2 regions of the Paenibacillus sp. Soil724D2 genome follow, and region 2 is predicted to be linked to the other one. Evidence: a T-box and tRNA genes for the amino acid it is inferred to sense, from the RefSeq annotation. Region 2 holds a T-box; the other holds one or more tRNA genes.
What was found. A T-box is a leader RNA that pairs with one kind of tRNA and senses whether it is charged. The one in region 2 lies ahead of ileS (isoleucine--tRNA ligase), so its partner is inferred to be a tRNA-Ile.

Region 1 (4,284 bases), on a different contig from region 2:
CAACGGGTGATGGAAAGTTCCACGAAGACACCTATCGGGTAGGACGTGTTAATATTCTTCTCCCTACAGGAGCTGTGACGCAGGGAGTCATTCCAGCCCCTGAATATACCTTAGGTACACCAGTTAAACTGGATTCTACGAATAAATTCGTTCCTTCCAATGTCGATGTTTCGCTGGTTGAATTACATGTAACAAGTAATGAAGACGATGGCTTTAATACGGCAGTGGCGAAGTTTAAACTGACGAACAACAGTGACCGTCCGATCCCAATTCCGGCGATCCAAACGGAGCTTGTTAGTAAAGATGGTTATGCATACGGAGGCAGAAGACAGGAAGCTACTGCACTAAGTGTTGTTCCTAATGCCTCGTATGTCGTTAGTTATTCGTATGCACTTCCAGCATCTGAAAAAGGTGAAGGCCTCAAAATGAACCTTTACAGCCAACAAGTGAGTGGAGAAACGACTTATAAATCACTGCTTGCGACGGCGAAAGTACCTGTTCAGAAGAATGATCCAACGAGCAAAACTTTGAACGTGTATCCGTATGGTATTACTATTAAAGATTGGACAATTTCAGCTATTTTCCAAGGTAATATGACGTATGATTATAAGCTGAAGCTGGATCTGGACATTAAACCAGATAAGGAAGTAACGGTAGATAAGTTTAATAGTAAGCTCTCATTCGAATTATTCGATAATGTTGGAAATCCGGTTGGAAAATCAGTTGAAGCCTTGTCAGGCGAAGGACGTTTGTACAATGGAACAAACACAATTAACCTAAATGCAAGATCCAACCAGCTGGACTTTCCGATTCAGGTCAAAGTATTTGAGACTTTCACGAACGAATATGGTGAATCTGTTAAACGGTTGTTGACTACTTTCAAACAATAGATAATTCAACGAAAAAGCTACTTGGAGCTGATCTCTAGATCACTTTCAAGTAGTTTTTTTGCTTTATATTGAGCGGTAACTCATTGCTTAGGGTGGAGTGCTCATAAGCTGGCCTTATTTTGGATAAGATAGGATTAACGATATGAACATAACGGAGTGAATGCAATGAACTGGATATATTGGGCTAAATTATACGATTCCAAGTTTCAAGCGGGCTGCTTGGCGAAAAGAATGGAAGAGGATTGGTGGATTTACGGCTATGAATGTCCACAAGAAGTAGAAGTATTTAAGTCCAAAAAAGGGCGATTTGGCGTTCGTTATAACACGTAATTTACACGAAATACCCTAGAAATTAACGCTTGACTTAGACCGCGCATTTAGTGTATATTTATTTTTGTCGCTGTTGAGCGGCAGCTAATGACGCGGGGTGGAGCAGCCCGGTAGCTCGTCGGGCTCATAACCCGAAGGCCGCAGGTTCAAATCCTGCCCCCGCAACCAATAATTTATGGTGGGCCTATAGCTCAGTTGGTTAGAGCGGTCGGCTCATAACCGATTGGTCGGGGGTTCGAGTCCCTCTGGGCCCATAGCACGGAAACCCTTGGTATATAAGGGTTTTTATTATTTTATAACATCAAAAAAGCCTCTCGATCTCATCACTTTTCGATGATATGGAGAGGCTTTTTTTACGTTTTAGACCGAAATGTCGCACGCTTATCAAATATTCCTAAAGGGACAACGACCTTGAGTGTCGAAGAATTGTTCATGCACGATGCTGGCACTGATGGGATATGAGCATACTGGACAGTAAAAACAGGCTGAACTTTTGCAGAAATGGATGGGGATATATAATGACAACACTTCTCGGAATAGATTTAGGGACTTCCAGCGTGAAGACGGCTGCCATGGACCCCGCGGGACGGATGATAGGCTTATCTCAACAAAGTTATGACATTCATTCGCCCTTGGTCGGCTATGCGGAGCAAGAGCCTCAGCTATGGTGGGAGGCAGTACAACAAACCTTATCTGAATCTGTCAGGCAAGCAGGAATACGTAGCAGCGACCGTTACGCTATTGGCTTATCTGGACAAATGCATGGACTTGTTGCGATAGGTATGGACGGACAGGTGCTTCGGCCGGCGATTATTTGGTGCGATCAGCGTTCAATCAAACAAAAGGAACAGCTTGAGGCGAAGTATTCTCTCGAGCAGATTGGCAAGCTAGTACAGAACCGGGCTGCGACCGGGTTTCTGCTTTTATCGCTGTTGTGGTTAAAGCAGAATGAATCGGATACATATGAGAAGATTTGGAAAGTCATGCTGCCAAAGGATTATATCAGGTATAGGCTAACAGGCGAAGTAGGAACCGAGTCAACAGATGCATCAGGCACATTAGCTTATGATGTAGTCAATAAGTGTTGGTCTAGTGAACTGTTGGGACAGCTCGGCATCGATCCGGAACTGCTGCCAACAGTTCATGAGCCTTGGGAGGTTGCAGGAACGCTGACAACTGAGGCAGCAATTGATTGTGCCATTCCAGCAGGTACTGTTGTTGTCTTTGGTGGCGCAGACCAACCCATGCAGGCTATTGGCAATGGGATTTTACACACGCGACAGGCTTCATGTACGTTGGGCACAGGTGGACAATGGTTTGTCCCTGTAGAAACACCTATCTATGATCCCTTGCTGCGAACTCACACCTTCACCCACGCAGTCCCAGGCAAATGGTATATGATGGCGGCGATGCTGAATGCTGGCTTATCTCATAGATGGCTAACAGAAAATATCCTCCACAATAAGGATAGCAGATCACTCGATGAAAGTGCCGCTCAGGTTCCCGCAGGATCAGAAGGGCTTATTTTCTTACCTTACTTGACTGGGGAGCGAACCCCACATATGGACCCTTTCGCCAAAGGAGCTATGTTCGGTTTAACGCTAAAGCACAATGAAGCCCATTTGGTTCGGGCAGTCATGGAGGGAGTAGCTTTTGGGCTGCGCGATGGGTTGGAGGTATTGGTGGCATTGGGTGTGAGAGTTGACCGAATCGTGATGGCCGGTGGTGGAGCTAAAAGTGCCGTATGGCTGCAGATACTTGCAGATGTGCTAAGCTGTGAGTTATTTCCATCCACTATGGAAGAGCAGGCCTGTATTGGCGCGGCTATGATGGCAGGAGTAGGGGTAGGAGTATACAGATCTATAGAGGAAGCGTGTGAGATCGTGGTGAAGCAAGCTGAGAGACCGATTACGCCTATTTTGAAGAACAGATCCGTCTACGAAGAGCAGTACGCTTTCTTTAGAGAGTTATATCAATGCAATAAGGAATTGTTCAAAAGAATGAATGGTTTAACCAATCCTAGTCAATCAAGGCAATAACGCAAATCGACGAAAGCCTGAGAAATCAGGTTTTTTTGTTTTTGTGGGAATAAAAGTCACCCCGGTTAGAAATCTTATACAAGGTTGCTAAAAGCGAGATAAGGAAGGAGAGGTTTGAATGGGAATTTTAAGCGGGAAACCCAAAGACGAGCCCTTGCATTACGGGGAGGTTTATGATGTTTGGCAGCTCTCCATGGCAGCGAAGGGATGTATATCGGGTTATAGAGCCTTAAGCTATCATGCTGGAGATAAAGACTTAAAAGAAATCATCGGCGATGTCATCAACCAAGCCGAGTTAGAAGTCAAAGAGTGCGACGAAATTCTTAATAATAATGGTATCGTTCCTCATCCGGTACATCCTGACCGCCCGAAAGCGAAATTAGAGGAGATACCTATCGGGGCAAGATTCACTGATCCCGAGATCGCAGCTATGGTATCGGCAGATTTGGCGGCGGGTCTGATCACTTGCAGTCAGGTAATGGGCAAGTCTATTCGTGAAGACGTAGGTGCTCTTTTTGCAAAGTACCATGTCACCAAGGCTGCTATCGGATTAAAGGCTCTTCGACTAAGCAAAGAAAAGGGGTGGCTTGTCCCCCCGCCTCTACAAATCAAAAGACCTGAGTTAGTAGAAGCTTAAGATCCAAATATGAGGAGGATTTACAATGTATCAAGACCAAAATATCAATAGCCAATTTCAACAAACGCAAGGTATCATTGCACAACTCATAAACCAAACGCAACAATCTTCACAGATGTACCAACATATGCTTCAACAAGAGCAGCAAAACGCATTGAGACTTGAAGAGCTAGCACAACGGGAACAAAAAGCCGTCCAAATCATTCAATCCGCGCTGCAAGGCCACCAAATGGCTATTCAACAATTACAACAAGTTTCCCAGCTGTGCAGACAGCTTGAACAAACGGCTCAAAGCAGCTTTCAGTCTTTAAATATGCAGCAACCTCAACAACAAACGAATTATGGCAATTCATACGGTTCATCGGACCGAGGTTATCAGTAATACCAA
Region 2 (4,284 bases):
TAGCGGTACGAAGAGTGAGCTGCCTGACAAAAAAGGCGATGTGAAATGGATGAGTGTACATACAACCATGCAGGTTTCTGACGATTTTATTAAGAAAAATCCGAATACGATTAAAGCCGTGCTCGCAGGCCTCAAAAAAGCAACAGATTATATTAACAAGAACCGCGATGAAGCGATCAAGATTCTTGCTCCTGAGCTTCACTTAAGCGTTGAAGAACTGACGCAAATTATGAGCCGAAATGTATATTCGATGGAAGTAGATGATACTTACGTGAATGGCAGCAACGGAGCGGCAGTAGGTGAATATCTAAAAGCTGTTGGTAATATTAAAATCATTCCGAAACCAGATACTTACCATGATTTGAGCTTGTTGAAAGCCGTAGATTCTACACTAGTTAAAGTTGAATTTAAATAAGTGAGTTCATTTTCAGGGCCGAGACAGCAGTACTTGTTTCGGTCCTGATGATTATGAATGTGAGTACAATTGAGGTGAACAGGGTGAGCGAACGATTAGATATGATCATTCGAAACGGATCCGTTGTTTTGCGAGATGAAGTCCGTTTATTGGATATAGGTATTAAGAATGGCAAGATTTCGCAATTGGATGAGCGGATAACGCTGGAAGCAGAGCAAGTTGTTGATGCTTCTGGCATGGTTATCATGGCTGGTATGGTAGATGTCCATGTCCATTTGAATGAACCGGGATTGGGAGAATGGGAAGGATTCGCCACGGGTTCTGCCGCATTAGCAGCGGGAGGATGTACCACATACATCGACATGCCGCTTAACGGCGTTCCGCCAACCGTTACCGTCTCCGCGATGGAGATGAAACTGGAAGCCGCCCGCGAACAATCATCGGTTGATTACGCCATATGGGGTGGACTGGTGCCAGGGCATCTGGATGATTTGGAGCCCATGAGCGAAGCTGGTGTCATTGGCTTCAAAGCTTTCATGTCTTCGCCGGGTGACCCGGACGAGGATGCATTTCGCGAGGTGGATGACCTCACCTTGTGGGAAGGGATGAAGCGAATTGCGCGAATGAACCGGGTGCTGGCGCTTCATGCTGAAAGCGAGTCGCTTGTTTCGCGCTTAGGGCGGGTGAAGCAAGCAGAAGGCAAAGTCACGGCCAAAGACTATACGTCCACACGCCCGATTCTTGCTGAGCTCGAAGCGGTGAATCGAGCACTGTTTTATGCAGAACAGACAGGGTGTCCGCTGCATTTCGTTCATATCAGCAGCGAGGCCGCAGTGATGATCATTATGGAGGCGAAAAGGCGCGGCGTTAACGTGACATTGGAGACTTGCCCGCACTATCTGATCCTAACGGAAGATGACTTAGAACGTATAGGGCCTACGGCCAAATGTGCGCCTCCGCTGCGTAGTGAAGCGGAGAAGGAGCGGTTGTGGGAAGTTTTGCGACTTGGTTATATTGATATGATTTCATCGGATCATTCCCCTTGTCCAAGCGTATTGAAGGAATCCCGCAATTACTTTGAAACCTGGGGCGGCATATCGGGAGCCCAAAGCTCGCTAGAGCTTATGATTGATGAAGGACACTTGAAGCGGGGAATCGGGCTTAGTCAGTTAAGTCATATGCTGTCCTACGCGCCGGCTGAGCGATTCGGTCTTCTTCCTAACAAAGGAGAGATCCGTCTAGGCGCTGATGCCGATCTAGTCATGATTTCACTGAATACCCCATATGTGCTGCAAATGGAGCATTTATTATATCGACATAAGCATAGTCCTTATGTAGGGAAAGAATTGGGGTGCAAAGTGCGGGCTACCTGGAGCAGAGGGAATCTTGTATATGAAGAAGCGAAGGGGATCGGTGATGTGAAGGCTGGGAAATGGTGTCAAAGGAAGATATAGTAGGTACATCAAATAAGCAGGCGCCGCGGCGACCTGCTTTATTCATTTAGGTATTATATCATTGGCTTAATCCGAGAACGCAATTGCATTGAAACTTTCCATTCCAATTCGGGTGGCTTCTATTGTACAGAATAGAAACAAGGTATATACGAGTTCATTTGTTGGAGGGTATTGCGGCCGATCCCGAAAAAATCATATTTTAGTAAACTTGACATTCCATGAAGTTGATGTAAAAATGAATTAACGTATTGTTCTTAATTAATTTAAATTCATTGACGAGTACGAGTAAGCTAATCGCCTTGATTTCCAGAGAGTTGGCCTAGAGCTGAAAGCCAACATTCGAGACTTAGCCGAAAATCCACTCTGAGAAGGAAAGCTGAAGGTATTCTAGTAAGCTGACCCGGGATCCCGCCGTTACAAGGGCCGCGTATGATAGTACGTAGTACGAGAGCTATGATGATCATATGTTTATGATCATTATGGAACTAGGGTGGTATCGCGAGATGTAATCTCGTCCCTTGCGGGACGGGATTTTTTTGTTTTTCATTAACAACGTTTCCGGATTTACCCCCATCATTTTAATAGAGGAGTGTGTGGTACACATGAGAAAAATTGATGTGAAAGAAAAAGCGAGAACCCGCGAACTGCGCGTTTTAGAGCAATGGAGATTGAATGGTACATTCCGCAAGTCGATCGAAAACCGCAAAGGTAAAGCGAACTTCGTCTTTTACGAAGGACCGCCGACGGCAAACGGATCACCCCATATCGGACACGTGCTTGGTCGTGTTGTGAAAGATTTCATCTGCCGCTATAAAACTATGTCAGGGTACCAAGTCATCCGCAAAGCGGGTTGGGACACGCATGGCTTGCCCGTCGAGCTTGGTGTTCAGAAGCAGCTTGGTATCTCGGGGAAACAAGAAATTGAAAAATACGGAGTAGCCGAATTTGTTGAGAAATGCAAAAGCAGCGTATTTGAATATGAAAAGCAGTGGCGTGAACTAACCGAAGCAATCGCTTACTGGACGGATATGGATAACCCTTATGTTACGTTGGATAACGACTATATCGAGAGCGTTTGGCATATTTTATCCGAAATCCATAACAAAGGACTGTTATACAAGGGGCACCGTGTGAGCCCTTATTGTCCGGACTGCCAAACAACGCTCAGTTCTCACGAAGTGGCGCAAGGCTATGAAGATGTGAAAGATTTAAGTGCCACTGTGAAATTCAGGAGTAAAAACGGACCGGAAATCTTTCTGGCTTGGACGACGACCCCGTGGACACTACCTGCGAACATAGCGTTAGCCGTAAATAAAGACATGGATTATGTCAAAGTGAAACAAAATAGCGAAGTGTACATCGTTGCAAAAAATCTTGTAGAAAAAGTATTCAAACAAGACTACGAAATCTTATCTGTGCATAAAGGCTTGGAATTCGTCGGCACTGCCTACGAGCCGCCTTTCGGCTATATTAGTCCAACCAAAGGACATATCGTCGTAGATGCTGACTATGTCATGGATACGAGTGGTACGGGTATCGTCCATATTGCTCCGGCGCATGGTGAAGATGATTACCGAACAGCCCGTCGACACGAGCTAGATTTTGTGAATGTAGTGAACTTGGCAGGTCGTTACAATGAACAGATCACTGACTTCGCCGGACGCTTCGTCAAAGATTGCGACGTCGATATCGTGAAAAACTTGTCTGAACGCAGCTTGTTATTTTCCAAAGAGCGCTATGAACATAGTTACCCTTTCTGCTGGCGCTGTAAATCCCCGCTGCTCTATTATGCGATGGAGAGCTGGTTTATCAAAACAACCGCAATTAAAGAGCAATTGATCGAAAACAACAGTAAAATCGACTGGTATCCTTCCCACATCCGCGAAGGGCGTTTCGGCAAGTTCCTTGAAGAGCTTGTCGATTGGAACATCAGCCGTAATCGTTATTGGGGTACCCCGCTTAATGTTTGGTTATGTGGGGATTGCGGAGCGGAATATGCACCGGGAAGCCACAAAGATTTGCGGGAGAAATCAGTAGAGCCAATTGACGAAAGCTTGGAGCTACATAAGCCCTACATCGATGAGGTGAAACTGCGCTGCACTTGTGGAGGCACTATGGAAAGAACCCCTGAGGTGATCGACGTCTGGTTCGATAGCGGTTCTATGCCTTTTGCACAGTATCATCATCCATTCGGAGATGAGACGTTGTTTAATGAGCAGTACCCAGCAGATATGATCTGCGAAGGGATTGACCAAACAAGGGGCTGGTTCTTCAGTCTGCTTGCTGTTTCAACGTTGTATAATGGCAAATCGCCTTACAAGGCCGTTCTTTCTACCGGACATGTACTCGACGAGAACGGACAGAAAATGTCGAAAAGCAAAGGTAACGGCATCGATCCATGGGAAATCATAGATG

Region 1: it encodes a tRNA-Ile, which carries the amino acid that the T-box ahead of ileS (isoleucine--tRNA ligase) is inferred to sense. The anticodon was not compared.

What each region holds. Positions count from the first base shown of each region.
Region 1 is NZ_LMRY01000001.1:392,201-396,484, reverse strand. Features, by position in the region: gene ASG85_RS01975 (hypothetical protein) at 1-890, shown strand, start outside; gene ASG85_RS38700 (hypothetical protein) at 1,056-1,220, shown strand; tRNA gene ASG85_RS01970 (tRNA-Met) at 1,312-1,388, shown strand; tRNA gene ASG85_RS01965 (tRNA-Ile) at 1,401-1,474, shown strand; gene xylB (xylulokinase) at 1,739-3,259, shown strand; gene ASG85_RS01955 (DUF3231 family protein) at 3,378-3,896, shown strand; gene ASG85_RS01950 (hypothetical protein) at 3,922-4,278, shown strand.
Region 2 is NZ_LMRY01000027.1:37,470-41,753, forward strand. Features, by position in the region: gene ASG85_RS21830 (ABC transporter substrate-binding protein) at 1-415, shown strand, start outside; gene ASG85_RS21835 (allantoinase) at 499-1,869, shown strand; T-box leader at 2,133-2,391, shown strand; gene ileS (isoleucine--tRNA ligase) at 2,472-4,284, shown strand, end outside.